One region of the Metabacillus sp. KH_069 genome, then DNA from elsewhere that is predicted to be linked to it. Evidence: riboswitches for the same ligand, from Rfam matches in the RefSeq annotation. Region 1 holds a riboswitch; the other holds the start of a gene.

Region 1 (7,695 bases):
TGTTATCTGTTTACTAAACCTCTATTATATTAATAGACATTCCTCATTCGAATTGATGACGATTCTACTCCTCTATAAGAGTTGGGTCAATTTTTTTGATTTTGAAGAAACCCTTCATGACACGCTTCATTTAAAAACCGGATAAAACTAGGGCGTGACAGGCTCTTCACTTCATCAAACTCTCCTTTATTTACCAAAATCAAATTCAACTATTTTTAAACGGACATCCCTATTTTTTATGAATTCTAGTTAAATGGAAATTTGCCCTTCCATAAAATTTCATAACAAAAAAATATCGGCTAATTACTATTTTCCATAGCTGGTAATAATAAATGGCACCTACCTTATTAAGCGTAAAAATGTATTATGGTATGATAGTTAGATTGTTTATTTGCCATGCAACACATTTATGTACATCTAAGAAAAGAGGTAATTATGGACAACATAGAATTGACCAAGCGGCATTGGCTGCTCATATTAACACTTGCTTTATTAACATTTGTTCTCGGGACAAGCGAATTTGTTATCGTCGGAATCTTGACCGATATTTCCTCGAGTCTTCATATAACAAATTCAAAAGCAGGCACACTTGTTTCTGCATTTGCGATTACGTTTGCCGTTGCCACACCACTCGTCATGTCTGCAACAAGCCATTTTCCAAAGCGCAAATGGATGTTGTTTTTGATAGGAGCGTTCATCATTCTGAATGCTTTGTGCGTCATATCCTCAAGCTATATCCTGCTCCTTGGACTTCGAATGATGACGGCGATTGTAACAGGGGTTTTAATCTCACTTGCCATGATTGTTGCCAGTGAAACCATGCCGATCGCAAAACGCGGCCTTGCCATCTCATTTGTTTTTGGCGGTTTTACTCTTGCAAACGTGATCGGAGTTCCAATAGGTACTTTAATCGCTGATTGGTACGACTGGAATGCAACCTTCCTGTTAACCACTTTTCTTGGGGGAATTGCATTTTTAGCATCTTTCTTCGTCTTGCCTGATATGCAAAGGCAAGCCCGAAGTTCGATGCGTGATCAATTTTCTTTGTTGACACACCCGCGAATCTTAATGGCTTTTTTCATTCCATCTCTTGGATTCGGAGCAACGTATGCCGTTTTTACGTACCTCGTTCCAATCCTTAAAGAAATGGCAGCGCCAAGCAGTTCAATCAGTTTGATTTTGTTTGGCTACGGATTTATTTCGATTTTCAGCAACATACTCGCCGGCAAAATTGCCAGCCACAATGCGATCGGACGTCTCAGGTTTGTTTTTCTCGTGCAAGCCATTGTCCTGATCGGTTTATATTGGACAACAAACAATTTAATTTTCGGATTGGTTAACATTGGCCTGATGTCATTAATGGCCATTCTTTTAACAACATCCACCCAGCTTTATTTGATCGACCTTGCCGGTATTTATCAGCCAAAAGCAACAGGACTCGCCGCTTCATTGATGCCAGTCGCAAGCAATGTCGGTATCGCTTTTGGCTCCGCACTAGGCGGAATCGTTTACCATCAAGGAGATTTGATGAATGTGACATGGGTCGGCGGACTAGTTGCCATCTCCGCAAGTCTCCTAACTTTCCTAAGCCATCGCTTAGACCAAAAGCAACAGGACACCACCCATAGAGAGAAGCTGCGGATTTCTTGATAGAATCCACCAAATAAAAGAAAAAAAAGAAGTATCAAGAACTTAGTTCTTTGGTACTTCTTTGTGTTTTTTCTGGTTCCGACCTTCAGTTCACGGATTAAAACACTTCCGCACTTCTGCTGCAGCCGGGATTGTGCGATTAATGGCGGTTTAGAACACTTCTGTTCTCCCGCTCCAGCCAGGATGTGCGATTAAACTCCGATTAGAACACTTCCAGTCTTCTGCTACAGCCAGGATGTGCGATTAAGCTCGGATTAGAACACTGCACATTCCTTCTACATTCTGAAAGTGCGCTTAAATTCAAATTAGCACTTGCGCACATTTCGTTATGCTCTATTAATGGATTTTCTTTTAAATCGAAACAAAACATACAGCAATATAAACCACAAAGGCGTCAGCATCAGCGCCGGACGTGTCTCATCCGCCACAAGCATCACGATCAGAATCAGTCCGAACAGCGCCAGCACCGCAAAGTTGATGAACGGCGCAAACGGAGCTTTGAATGCTGATTTAGCATGCAGGTCCTCACGGGTTTTCCGGTATTTAATATGACAGATCAAAATCACGCTCCACACCCAGATAAAGCAGATGGCACTGATTGTCGTCACAATGCCGAAGGCCTGCTCGGGAATCAGCTTGCTGAGAAGCGCACCCGCTGATACGATTGCAGTTGACAGCCACAGCGCATTGCCCGGCACATGCTGTTTCGTCAGATTTCTGAAGGAGGACGGCGCCTGGTCACGTTTGCTTAACGTAAACAGTATACGGCTTGTCGAAAACAGCCCGCTGTTGCAGGCAGATGCAGCAGACGTCAAAACAACGAAATTGATGATTCCCGCCGCAAGCGGAATGCCGATCAGGCTGAACGTCTTCACAAATGGACTCTCCGAAGCATTCAATTCCGTCCACGGATTGATGCTGAGCAGGACAATTAGAGCGCCGACGTAGAAAAACAAGATCCTGAGCGGTATTTTGTTGATGGCAGACGGAATGTTCTTTCTCGGATTGGACGTTTCCGCCGCCGACACACCAACCAGTTCCACCCCGACAAATGCAAACACAACCAGCTGAAACGAAAGCAAAAATCCGCTCATTCCGTTTGGAAACAAGCCGCCGTGCTCCCACAGATTGCTCACCGTAACAGCTCCCGCATCTGTCTGAAAGCCCATCACAATCAAGATCACCCCGACCACGATCAGAGCAAGAATCGTCACCACCTTGATCAGCGCGAACCAGAACTCCAATTCCCCAAAGAGCTTCACCGTGAGGAGATTGAGCCCAAGTAAAAGAAGCAAACACACAAGCGCCGGAACCCACTGCGGAATGTCATACCAGTATTGCACGTACACACCGACCGCAATCACATCGGCCATCGCCGTCATGATCCAGCAGAACCAATACGTCCACCCTGTCACAAACGCCGCCCGCGGCCCAAGATAATCTTCCGCAATATCCGTAAACGATTCATATCCCGCCTTTGACAGCAGCAGCTTCCCCAAGCGCCCTCATCATAAAAAACAATGCAACCCCGACAATCAAATAAGCGAATATAATCGACGGTCCCGCAAGCTGAATCGCCTTGCCCGAACCTAAAAACAACCCCGTTCCAATCGTTCCGCCAATTGCAATCAGCTGCACATGGCGGTTCGCCAAATCTCTCTTCAATTCCTGCTGTGCCATTCTGAACTCCTCCTTCTAAGCTGTAAAAAAATCCAATAAAAAAAGAGACTGGAAGAATCCCAATCTCTTTTTGAAGAATACCAAAATAGCATTTGCCGCCCCGCAAAAACGAGTAAACCAAACCCCAATTTCATACTCTTCTGTCCTTTTGCCTGAGATTGTGAACCCTTCGGCGCCGCCACTATCAGCGGTCTCTCCAGAAGCTGCTCCGGCTGTAGTGTGATCCACAGCCATCATAGCTTGCTTTATATTAAATTTGAGTATTTCTGAATAATGATTAATTGTAGGGGGTGGGGAGGGGTTTGTCAATGAATTCAGGTTATCTTCCTATTAGCAGGTTTACCCACTCATTCCGCCAAGCTCCTCATAAGTCTTCCTGCTAAACTCCTTATACGGCGAATCCGGCATCGACTCAAACTGTTCCACCGCTGTCCCGGCGGCTGCCAAAGCTTTATCTGAATTCCCAAGCTTTTCATAGCAAAGGGCTTTGTACGTATTGCTCAAATAAAACTGGGACAGATCAAACGGGTGGTGATGGTAGGGCGGAACTTCCGCCTGATCCAAATACCGGATGGCTTCTTCATATTCCCCGAGGCCATGCAGGGCTTTCCCTTTTTCAAGATAGAACCATTCCTTGAATTTCAGGATAGAATCAGCATCCTCTAAGTACGAATCGATGATCTCCAGTGCGGAATGGTAATCGTGCTTGACCGAAATGAGAGATTCGATGCTGAAAATGTGATAGCTCAGCCAGGAGCCTTCATCTTCTGAGAATTCAGCATATTGCTTCAATTTCATGATGTAGTAGTTATACAGCTCTGTGTCCTCAGCCATTTGGGCGGAAGCAGCCGCCAGCCGGTACAAATCATCGATCAGGTAATACGTTTTATTCTCTTTTGAAAAGGCGATCGCATCATTCATCACGCGCTTTGCAGACTCTGTGCTGCCGACTGCAAAGTGAAAAACCGCTTCATGATAATCGAGATCAAGACGCGTGATCGGATCGATATAGGCAAACCTTTCTTCGATCATTTTCCGCTCAAAAAGCAGAACCTCCAGCGCTTTTTCATAATGGTGACGGATAAAATGAACAATACTCCTAAACAGTCCAATACTCGCCCGCTTTTGAGTAAGGTTCATCTGCTCATACAGTGCCGCCGCTTTATCAATCGGTTCCTTCCATTCCTTCTCTTCCCGGTACAAACTGCGCCCATAGAGGTCGAGCAGCCTTGCCGCTTCATATCCCTGCTGGAGCTTATGGACATGGGGCTCTATAAGCTGAATGAGTTTTTCATACTTATCGGCTGGATCTTCCTTGCTTACGCTGTATTCTTTCTCTGCTTCATTTAGTACTTCTCTCAGCTCAACCACGTTAACCTCATTTACCAGCTGTGACACATCCACCTCAAGACGCTTCGCGATATAGGCCAGGCTTTCCATGGACGGATTCGCCTTATTGTTCTCAATCAGGCTGAGCATCCCTTTTGTCAGCTCTGATCCCGCAAGCTCTGCAAGTGTCAGCTTTTTCTGCTTCCGCAGGTTTCGTATTCGTTCCCCAATCATGGTTAACACCCCAATTTTTCTAATTAGTTTAATTTTATTAAACTTTCGCTTGAAATGGAATAGCAGAATGCGGTATAATTTGTTTAATTAAATTAAACTTTTGAAATATGGAGGGTTTTTAATGGAAGAAATAAGAAAATTAAAAATGGCGACCTACCATTTGTTCACCTTCACCATCAGCAAGCTCATCTCAACGTTCGGCGCACAGGTGTATGCCTTTGCCATCAGCTTCCACATCCTGCAGATCACAGGATCGGCCACAAGCTTTGCCGCAAACCTGCTCTGCAACATTCTGCCGCGGACGCTGATTTCACCCTTTGCAGGCTATGCCGCAGACAAATACTCACGGAAAAAAATTGTCATCCTCGCACAGATCTCGACTACCCTTGCCATCAGCGGACTTCTTTACGTAAGCCTGACCTATGGACTCTCATTGACCGCCATCTACATCACAACAAGCATCCTTGCCATCGCATCCACCTTTTCTTCCGTCACGTTTTCGTCATCCATCACCGGTTTAGTTGATGAAGCACGCATCCAGCGGGCAATGTCACTGAACCAAATCGCCATGTCATTCGCCGCAATCGGCAGCCCGGCAGCCGGCGGATTGTTGTATGGAGCCGTCTCAATGGAGACCTTTCTTATCATCTACATCGCCGCTTCCATCATAGCCGTACTCCTTGAATCAACCATGAACTTTACCCTCTTCGCAAAGCGCAGAACAGAAGGGAAGCCGAAAGAATCCATGTGGCAGAGCATGAGAGCAGGACTGCATTACTTAAAAACAAAGCAGGTGCTCATGACCCTGATCTGGCTCTCCCTCATCATCAACTTCCTGTTTGGGGCCTTTGAGGTAGGCTACTCCTACGTCCTGATCGAAAAGTTGAACCTGGCGTCCCGGCATTTCGGATTTACCCAGGGAGCCTTCGCCGCCGGCATGCTCGTCCTATCTATCTACTTCTCTGTCCGAAAAGAAGTCAAGTACCCGTTTCTCGTCTCAAAACGCGGCATACTAGCCATTGGCATCATCCTCGGAGCCACTGCGATGCCATTGATGATTGACTTGTCCTACTGGGCCATCTTCACCTTTTACATGATTCTCATGTTCAGTTTCGGTGCCATGATCATCATCATCAATACACCAATTCAGGTCATGATGCAGAAAATGATCGAAGACGACTACAAAGGCCGCGTCTTCTCCCTTATCGAAACGATGGCCATGGCTCTCATGCCCCTCGGAATGATTATATTCGGATTCCTGTACGACGCCGTACCGGGACAGTACATCCTGCTTGCCTCTGCAGCAATACTAATTGGGGTTGTCATTACTCTGGCAAGGCCGAGTGTGGTGAGGAAGGTGCATCCGGACCTGGATAGGGAAAAGAGAGTTTTGGCTGAAGCTGGGACTGTTGTGTAAAAGTAGTTTTTATAAATAGCATGCTATAAATCTAAAATAAGCAAAAAGCGGACTTACTAATTTAAAGGTAAGTCCACTTTTTTTAATGTATTCCTACTTTATTTATAATCATTAATCGGACCGGCATCCATGACGACTTCGACCATATTGGAAGCGCCCATCCTAAGTTTAGGCCTATACTCTGAGTTGGGTATACTATACAGCTCCAGCGGACTTATGATCACTCCATCTTGCGTATTATGGAGGATTCCGGGCACACAGGTATAGATCCGGTCGTTGTCATTGGCGTTTTTGGCGGAAATCGTAACGGAGGTTCCATTGTGATTATCGATGCTCATCGACACCTTGTATCGGTAGAAGGAACCTGCTCCGTTAGACTGGGCAGAGTATACGACAGGCACGACTGCGAGGATGTCGTTCGTTAACCTTAGTTTGATCACTTCTGTCTTCGTTGCCCGGCTGTCTCTCCCGACATCTCCCATATGTTCCACCGCTCCGCCTGCGAACCTTCTGAGAGGTGGTGTTCCTTTTGCCCCAAACATCGCGACATCGACCTGCCTGCCATCCTTCGTATAAACCAGCGCATAGATATCGTAATCAGTTCCAGTTTTCCAAGATACCGTAGCCGTAATTTCCGGTGTTTTTTCAATCATGACCGGCTTCTGGCCTTTGTCGAGATTGATCTTGCCCTTTACCTTTTCGAGAACGATTTTTTTCTCAGGAACAGGCGCCTTTACAGGTTCTTTAACGGGTTGCTTCTGAACCGGTTTCTGCTCGGAAGGCTTAGTCCCTTCCTCCGGTTCCACTTCCACACCGTAATTCTTACATAAGCCTTCAAGCCCGGAATCAAATCCGCGCCAGATTGATTTCGCCTTTGTCTGGCCATTCCTCACATATAACTCTAAAACCACAATCCCATTTTCCTTTGAAAAACTGGAGGGAGTTAACTCGACCACCTTGTCACCCGAGCGCACCTGGGCTTTTAAATTCCGCACATTCGCAAACCCCGTGTGGTTATCCTCTGTCAGCGTAATGGCAATCTTGCTGATTCCAGCAGGAGCTTTGCTCATATCAAATTCAAGATTATGTACTACCGTATTTCCCGCATTCTCAGATGGCAATAAAGTTGCAACACCGGAAGGGCCATTCGGTTGATTATAAAAGATAATTCCGCTGTCCCCCTGGACTTTATCTGTATCTGTTAAAAGAAAAGCCGTTAAAGAAATATCGATCGTATTTGACCGATCATAGCTCACAGTTAAATAGCCTTTTGGGGAACTTAAGACGGTATTTCCGCCCATTTGAAGCAATGCGTTCATTTATGACCACTCCTTGTTTCTATTAATCTATTATTATCCCACTGCAAAAGAGGTTTCTGCATGCAG
Region 2 (7,695 bases), 1.4 Mb from region 1:
TATCAAAAAGAAGGCAAGGTTGAAAATATTTATGTCTTATTCATAGATGACAATTTGATCCTGCTCTTATATAATAGTAGTTGTCCAATATTATTAAAGTTCATTTGAACTTGTCTTAGAAAAGTTGCTTATAAAGGAGTCGGGTCAGCTTGACAACATGGATTTTTTTATTGATTCTATTAGGTGCACTAGCAGCCTACACGATTTACTCTTATTTTTACCAGCGTAAAATTATGAAAACATTAACGGAAGAAGAATTCCGAGCAGGATACAGAAAAGCTCAGTTAATTGATGTCCGTGAACCAAATGAATTTGACGGCGGACATATTCTTGGAGCAAGAAACATTCCTTTATCTCAAATGAGACAAAGACATAAGGAAATCCGCAAAGATCAGCCTGTCTACATCTACTGCCAAAACACTGTCAGAAGCGGACGCACAGCTCAAATGCTGAAAAGAAAAGGCTACAATGATCTTTACATGCTAAAAGGCGGCTTTAAGGGCTGGGGCGGTAAAATTAAAGCAAAGAAATAAGAAGAAGTCTGCAGACAGTTCTGCAGACCCTTTTTTATCTAATATAGAAAAAAGGATCCGCAGAAGAGCGAATCCTTTTTTTGCATCTTTTATTGCTTTTGATAACGCAAGATCGGTTTTCTTGCTGCTGTTGTTTCATCTAAGCGGCTGACAACTGTCGTATGCGGGGCTTCCTGGACGATTTCAGGGTTTTCTTCCGCTTCTTTTGCGATTTGGAGCATCGCCTCAATAAATGAATCTAACGTTTCTTTTGATTCTGTCTCAGTCGGTTCAATCATGATGCATTCTTCAACGTTTAACGGGAAGTAGATTGTTGGCGGATGATAGCCGAAATCAAGCAGCCTTTTTGCGATATCAAGCGTACGGACCCCTAATTTTTTCTGGCGCTTGCCTGACAGAACAAATTCGTGCTTGCAATGTCTGTCAAATGGCAGATCATAAGCTTCTGAAAGTCTTCTCATCATATAGTTGGCGTTTAGTACTGCATATTCCGTCACCGCTTTTAATCCATCAGGTCCCATTGTGCGAATATAAGTATATGCACGGACATTGATTCCGAAGTTTCCGTAGAATGGCTTTACTCTGCCGATAGACTGCGGGCGGTCATAGTCAAACGTATATTTATCATCTCTTTTTACTAAAACAGGTTTTGGCAAGTACGGAATCAGATCAGCTTTTACTCCGACTGGACCAGATCCAGGACCGCCTCCTCCGTGAGGGCCGGTAAATGTTTTATGAAGATTTAAATGAACGACATCAAATCCCATATCGCCGGGACGTGCCTTGCTTAGTACGGCATTTAAATTTGCACCGTCGTAATAAAGCTTGCCTCCTGCATCATGAACAATTTTCGCCATTTCCAATATATTTTCTTCAAAAAGGCCCAGGGTATTAGGATTCGTCAACATAAGCGCAGCTGTATCGTCCCCTACCACACGCTTTAAATCATCAAGATCAACAAGCCCCTGTTCGTTTGATTTAACCGTAATCGTCTCAAATCCCGCTACAGTGGCAGATGCCGGATTTGTTCCGTGAGCCGAGTCAGGAACAATTACTTTAGTCCGGTTCAAGTCATTGTTCGCTTCATGATAAGCACGGATCATCATCAGGCCGGTCCATTCACCATGAGCTCCTGCTGCAGGCTGAAGTGTAACTTCATCCATTCCGGTAATTTCAATGAGATGCTCCTGTAAATCATACATTAGCTCAAGTGCACCCTGAACTGTACTCTCATCCTGTAATGGATGAATATGAGCCAATCCTGCCATACGCGCAACATTTTCATTAATTTTCGGATTGTACTTCATCGTACAGGATCCAAGCGGATAAAACCCGGAATCAACTCCATGGTTTCTCTTGGAAAGAGCTGTATAATGTCTCATGATATCAAGTTCAGATACTTCCGGAAGTTCAGCATCATCTGCACGCAAATATTCACTTGGAATCAATTCATCTGCTGCCAATTCAGGGATATCCAATGAAGGCAAACTATAGCCTGTTCGTCCTGGTTTTGTCAGTTCAAATATTAATGGCTGATCCTGCTTATTCATGTCCATCCCCCAATTCCTTAACAAATAAGTCAATTTCTTCTTTTGTGCGCAATTCAGTTACCGCAACAAGCATGTGGTTTTCAAGCTCGGGGTATACACTGCCTAAATCGAAACCTCCAATGATGTCCTTTTGAATAAGCTTCGCATTTACCTCTTTAATCGGTTTGTTTAATTTAATGACGAATTCGTTAAAAATTGCCCCTTCAAATGGAACTTCAATCCCGCTTGCAGTAAATTCTTTTTTAGCGTAATTTGCTTTTTGAATATTTTGCAAAGCCATCTCTTTTACGCCTTTTTTTCCCAGTGCAGTCATGGCAACCGAGGCTGCCAAAGCATTTAAAGCCTGATTTGAACATATATTAGAAGTCGCTTTGTCACGTCTAATATGCTGCTCACGTGCCTGCAGGGTTAAGACAAACCCGCGTCTGCCTTGTTCATCTGTCGTTTGTCCAACCAATCGTCCCGGTACTTTGCGGAGCAATTTTTGAGTTACAGCAAAATATCCGCAGTGCGGTCCGCCAAAAGCAGTAGGAATACCGAATGGCTGAGCATCGCCTGCCACAATATCAGCTCCAAATTTCCCAGGAGGTGTTAAAGCTCCCAGCGCAAGCGGATTAGAAGACACGATAAACATGCTCTTTCCTGTGTGAGCAATAGGTTCAATGTCTTTAAGCGGCTCGACTTGCCCGAAGAAGTTTGGATATTGCACAACGACAGCCGCAACATCGTTTGACATTTCCGCTTTTAAAGCTTCAAGATCGGTTACGCCATTTTTCACTGGCACTTCTACTACTTCAATGTACTGTCCTTTTGCATATGTTTTCAGAACATCTCTGCTTTCCGGGTGAACAGCTTTTGAAACGATGACTTTTTTCTTTTTTGTTTGACCGGCAGCAAGCATGGCAGCTTCAGCCAGAGAAGTACCGCCGTCGTACATGGATGAGTTTGCAACATCCATTCCAGTAAGCTCAGCGATCATCGTTTGAAATTCAAAGATGGCCTGAAGCTCGCCTTGTGATATTTCAGGCTGATACGGAGTGTAGGCTGTATAAAACTCTGATCGTGAAATAACATGATCTACGATGATCGGCATGTAATGATCATATACACCTGCGCCAAGGAAAGAAGCATTGCTTCTTAAATCCTTGTTTTTAGAAGCAAGCTCACTCAGCTCACCTACAAGTTCCGTTTCAGACTTTGCTTGTTTGATCTTGTATTCCCCCTGAAAACGCACACTCTCGGGAATATCTGAGAAAAGCTCATCTATAGAAGATACTCCGACAGCGTCAAGCATTTCCTGCTGATCTTGTTCTGTCATCGGCAAATAACGATGTTTCATGGATGTGTTCCCCTTTCAAACTAGTTCATTTTTTTGGTCGTTTATAAAAAGGTGTTGAAACTACAACTGCTTTTAAGCGTTTCTTGCGCACCTGAACACTCACTTCAGAGCCTGGTTCTGCAAATTCCTTTTTCAGCAGAGCCCAGCCTATATTTTTCTTTAATGTAGGAGATTGAGTGCCGGTCGTTACCTCGCCGATTTGTTCGTCTCCATGAAATACTTCATAACCATGCCTTGGAATCCCCTTGTCAATCATCTCTATACCGACAAGCTTTCTTGCTGTGCCATTCTCTTTTTGTTCTTTTAATACATCTTTCCCGATGAAGTCTGTCTCTTTATTCGGTTTTACCGCAAAGCCAATTCCTGCCTCAATCGGAGTAATGTCCTTAGTAAGCTCCTGGCCATACAAAGGAAGATTTGCTTCAAAGCGCAGTGTATCGCGTGCCCCTAAACCGCAAGGAAGAATTCCATCATTTTTGCCTGCTTTTAAAATCGCACTCCAAAGGGAAGGCGCTTCTGAAGAAGGGCAATAGATTTCAAAGCCGTCTTCGCCTGTATAACCCGTTCTTGAGACAAGCGCTTTTACATCATTTATGACAACGTCATCTTTGAATTTAAAAAACTTGATTTCACTTAAATCTGTTTCTGTTAATTGTTGTAGAATTGATTCAGCTTTTGGACCCTGTATGGCCAGCTGGGCAATTTCAGATGAAACATTATGCAGCTCTGCATCTCCGAATTTGTGCGAGACCAGCCAATCATAATCTTTTTCAATATTTGAAGCATTTACGACTAATAAATAATGAGAGTCTGATTTTTTATAAATTAATAAATCGTCCACTGTTCCGCCATCTTCATAGCACATAGCCGTATACTGGGCTCCGCCGTCTTTCAGCAGGGAAACATCATTCGTCATCGTTTTTTGAAGAAAAGCGAGACTGTCCGTGCCTGTCACTTCAATTTCACCCATATGCGAAACATCGAATAAGCCTGCCATTTCCCGAACGGCTTCGTGCTCCTCTTTAATAGAAGAAAATTGAACGGGAAATGCCATCCTCCAAAATCAATGGTCTTTGCTCCATGCTCTTTATAAACATCAAATAATGGTGTTCGCTTTAAATCCGCCATAATCAAATCGCCTCCCCAAAAAGTATAAAAAAAGGACAGAGACCCCCCTTTTATGTAAAAAGGAAGTCTCTGTCCCTGCACCTGAAAGTTTACCTTGCCAATATATGCAAAGCTTTCCCCTTTGGTGGTTTGCTGCTTTCACAAACTCTCTCCAGAGTTGCGTCAAACAAGAGTTCTTTTGCCTGAGAGATTCACAGATGTTTGCTCCTTCGGCGCTGCGTTTGCGGCATACATCCAATGAAGCCGCCGGCAGTCTCTCCCCTTGTTCTCATTCGCTCATATTTTCTTTAAAACTGGTCATACTAAGAAATAACATTCTTTGACATTTTGACATTTTTGACAAAAGAAGCTTGCTGACTGAAAAGTAAGTATGTTAGCAACTTTCTTACTTATTAACATCCTACCATTATGAACAATATTCATCAATCTATTTTTACACAAATATTAAACATATATTTTAGTTTAATGTTCGTGTTTAACCTATTTTATTTGTATTTTATCATAATAAACTACGAATTCACACTTTAAAGTGAACGATCCAGTATAACAATACCTTTTCTTGAAAGGGCTGTCATTAATGAATGTAAAAATCAACTTTGATTCCTCCTGGCAGGATACTTTTTTTAAGAAACTTGAAGATGATGGACCCTGGGCAAGCTGGGAAAATTACAAACTCGCCTGTGAAGTGCAAAAACATTTAATTGTTCCTTCATTTGAAGGCTTGCAGGCACCAAATCATCTGACCGATTTCACACCGCTTCCTCACCAATTAGAGGTTGCAAGACAAGTAGTAGAGCATATGAACGGCAAAGCGATACTGGCAGATGAGGTAGGGCTTGGAAAAACGATTGAAGCCGGACTGATTGTAAAAGAATATATGATCCGCGGACTGGCCAATAAGATCTTAATTCTTGTGCCGGCCTCCCTTGTTTCACAATGGGCAAGAGAACTGCATGAAAAATTCTATATTCCAGCTGTTGAGCAGAAAAAGAGCTATGTATGGGAAGCATGTGATGTGGTTGTTTCTTCTATTGATACAGCAAAACGAAGTCCTCACAGGGAAATTGTCCTTGCCCAGCAATATGATTTAGTCATTATAGATGAGGCTCATAAACTCAAAAATAATAAAACAAAAAACTATGAATTTGTTCAGAGCCTGAAAAAGAAATACTGCCTGCTTCTGACAGCAACTCCAATCCAAAACCGTGTAGAAGAGATTTTCAATCTTGTCTCTCTTCTTAAACCCGGTCATCTTGGAAACGAAGCTTATTTTTCAGAAGTTTTCTCAGCAAAAAATCGCTCACTCGAACATCATGAGCATCTGCAGGAGCTTGTCAACAAGGTAATGATTCGAAACCGCCGCGGCGATACCGGAATTGACTGGCCTAAACGCCATGTTGAAACGGTTCCAATTGAACTCTCTCCAGCTGAACGAAATTTGTACACAGCTATTTCCAGGCTGAAATCGTTCGGAACGGCTGCTGCAAGCATGTTTTCCATCATGACCCTTCAAAGAGAAGCTTGCTCAAGCAGAGAAGCTGTGTATATGACGCTGAAAAAAATGATCGAGCGGCCTGATGGTGAGGCCTCCCCGCTTCCTGAACCTATTATCAGGGAATTGATGCAGTGCATTGATGAGGTGGACGGAAACTCTAAAGCTCAAAAAACAGTAGAGCTTATTAAAAGAATTGATGATAAAGTGATCATTTTTACTGAATACCGTGCCACTCAATTTTACCTGCAGTGGTTTTTGCAGCAGCACGGCATTACTTCTGTTCCTTTTCGGGGAGGATTTAAGCGGGGCAAAAAAGATTGGATGAAAGATTTATTTAAAAACCGCGTTCAAGTGCTTATTGCAACAGAAGCCGGGGGCGAAGGCATAAATCTTCAATTTTGCAATCACATCATCAATTATGACCTGCCCTGGAATCCCATGCGGCTAGAACAGCGAATTGGCCGGATTCATCGCCTCGGTCAGGAAAAGGACGTTTACATTTATAACATGGCTACAAAAAACACGGTAGAAGAGCATATATTAAAACTGCTTTATGAAAAAATTAATCTATTCGAAAAAGTAATCGGTGAGCTTGATGAAATCTTAACCAAACTGGATATTTCCAATTTTGAAGATCATTTGCAGGATATTCTCTTTCAATCAAAAAGCGAGGGCGAAATGAAAATCAAAATGGAAAATTTAACATCCATCCTTCATTTTGCAGAACAGGAACAATCAGAACAAAAAGCTGCAAATGGAAAGTAAAATTAGGCAAGGAGGCTTGACGATATGCTGCAGCAAGAGATCAGCCAATTCTTAGAAAGTTTTTTCACAGCAAATTCATGTCAGATCACAGATAAACAGCCAGAGTATATGACTGTGCAGTTAACAATCGAAATGGATAAAGAGCTGATGAATCGGCCTTTTTACTGGACCTATCTTGAAAAAACCGGCGGTGTTCCAAATCCTATGCAGCTGACATTTCTTACAGATGCCAAACAGGCTCCAGAAGATTTAAAAGGAGAAATCATGCATTTCGGGGCACCGCGGCTCCATCAAATTTTCCGGACGAGCAAAAAGCTTGGAAGCCACATCCGCCTTTATGAAAGTCCTCCGAACAAAGGAAGCTCTCAATCTCTGCATCCATGGCTCGGAGTAAATATCATGGTATCTTATCAGAGCGACAAAAAGAAGGACCAGCTTTATTCAATCGGTCTCCATTTGATCAGCGGCGCAATCATTGAAAACTTCCAGGATCAATTGGAAAAAATGACGCTTACTCCCCGCATTCCTGATCTTTGTTTTACGACCTCCCCAATGATTAAGGAACAAAGCGGATTAAATCGTATTCAGAACTATATTCAATCCATTATTGAGCAGGATGATCACTCTTGGGCGGAAGATGCCAGACAGCGCTGGAATGCTGATATGATGCTGCTCAGTCATTTTTATGAAGATCTTGATGAAAAACCGGAAGCCTACCAATTAGAAAAAGAAGCATTGAAAGAATTATATGATCCGCAAATAAACGTTTCGATTGTAAATGGCGGAATTTTTTATTTGTCGCAAAATGCGTTCTATTAATGTCGAAAACTGCAAAATCTTATTTTCAAAAAAGAAAATGAGATTTTGCAGTTTGTTTTATTCCGT

The links. A riboswitch is a leader RNA that binds a small molecule or an ion and turns the genes downstream of it on or off. The one in region 1 is predicted to bind glycine.
Region 2: it holds a riboswitch for glycine, as region 1 does, so the genes downstream of both, gcvT (glycine cleavage system aminomethyltransferase GcvT) here and AC3ISE_RS21975 (amino acid permease) in region 1, are expected to answer to the same signal.

What each region holds. Positions count from the first base shown of each region.
Region 1 covers NZ_CM174460.1:4,386,661-4,394,355, forward strand. The annotation lists gene AC3ISE_RS21970 (MFS transporter) at 436-1,650, shown strand; partial or broken gene AC3ISE_RS21975 (amino acid permease) at 1,977-3,330, opposite strand; glycine riboswitch at 3,461-3,540, opposite strand; gene AC3ISE_RS21980 (helix-turn-helix domain-containing protein) at 3,670-4,893, opposite strand; gene AC3ISE_RS21985 (MFS transporter) at 5,015-6,310, shown strand; gene AC3ISE_RS21990 (TerD family protein) at 6,409-7,629, opposite strand.
Region 2 covers NZ_CM174460.1:2,977,296-2,984,990, forward strand. The annotation lists gene AC3ISE_RS14960 (rhodanese-like domain-containing protein) at 162-533, shown strand; gene gcvPB (aminomethyl-transferring glycine dehydrogenase subunit GcvPB) at 623-2,083, opposite strand; gene gcvPA (aminomethyl-transferring glycine dehydrogenase subunit GcvPA) at 2,076-3,422, opposite strand; partial or broken gene gcvT (glycine cleavage system aminomethyltransferase GcvT) at 3,448-4,550, opposite strand; glycine riboswitch at 4,711-4,822, opposite strand; gene AC3ISE_RS14980 (DEAD/DEAH box helicase) at 5,128-6,810, shown strand; gene AC3ISE_RS14985 (YqhG family protein) at 6,835-7,629, shown strand.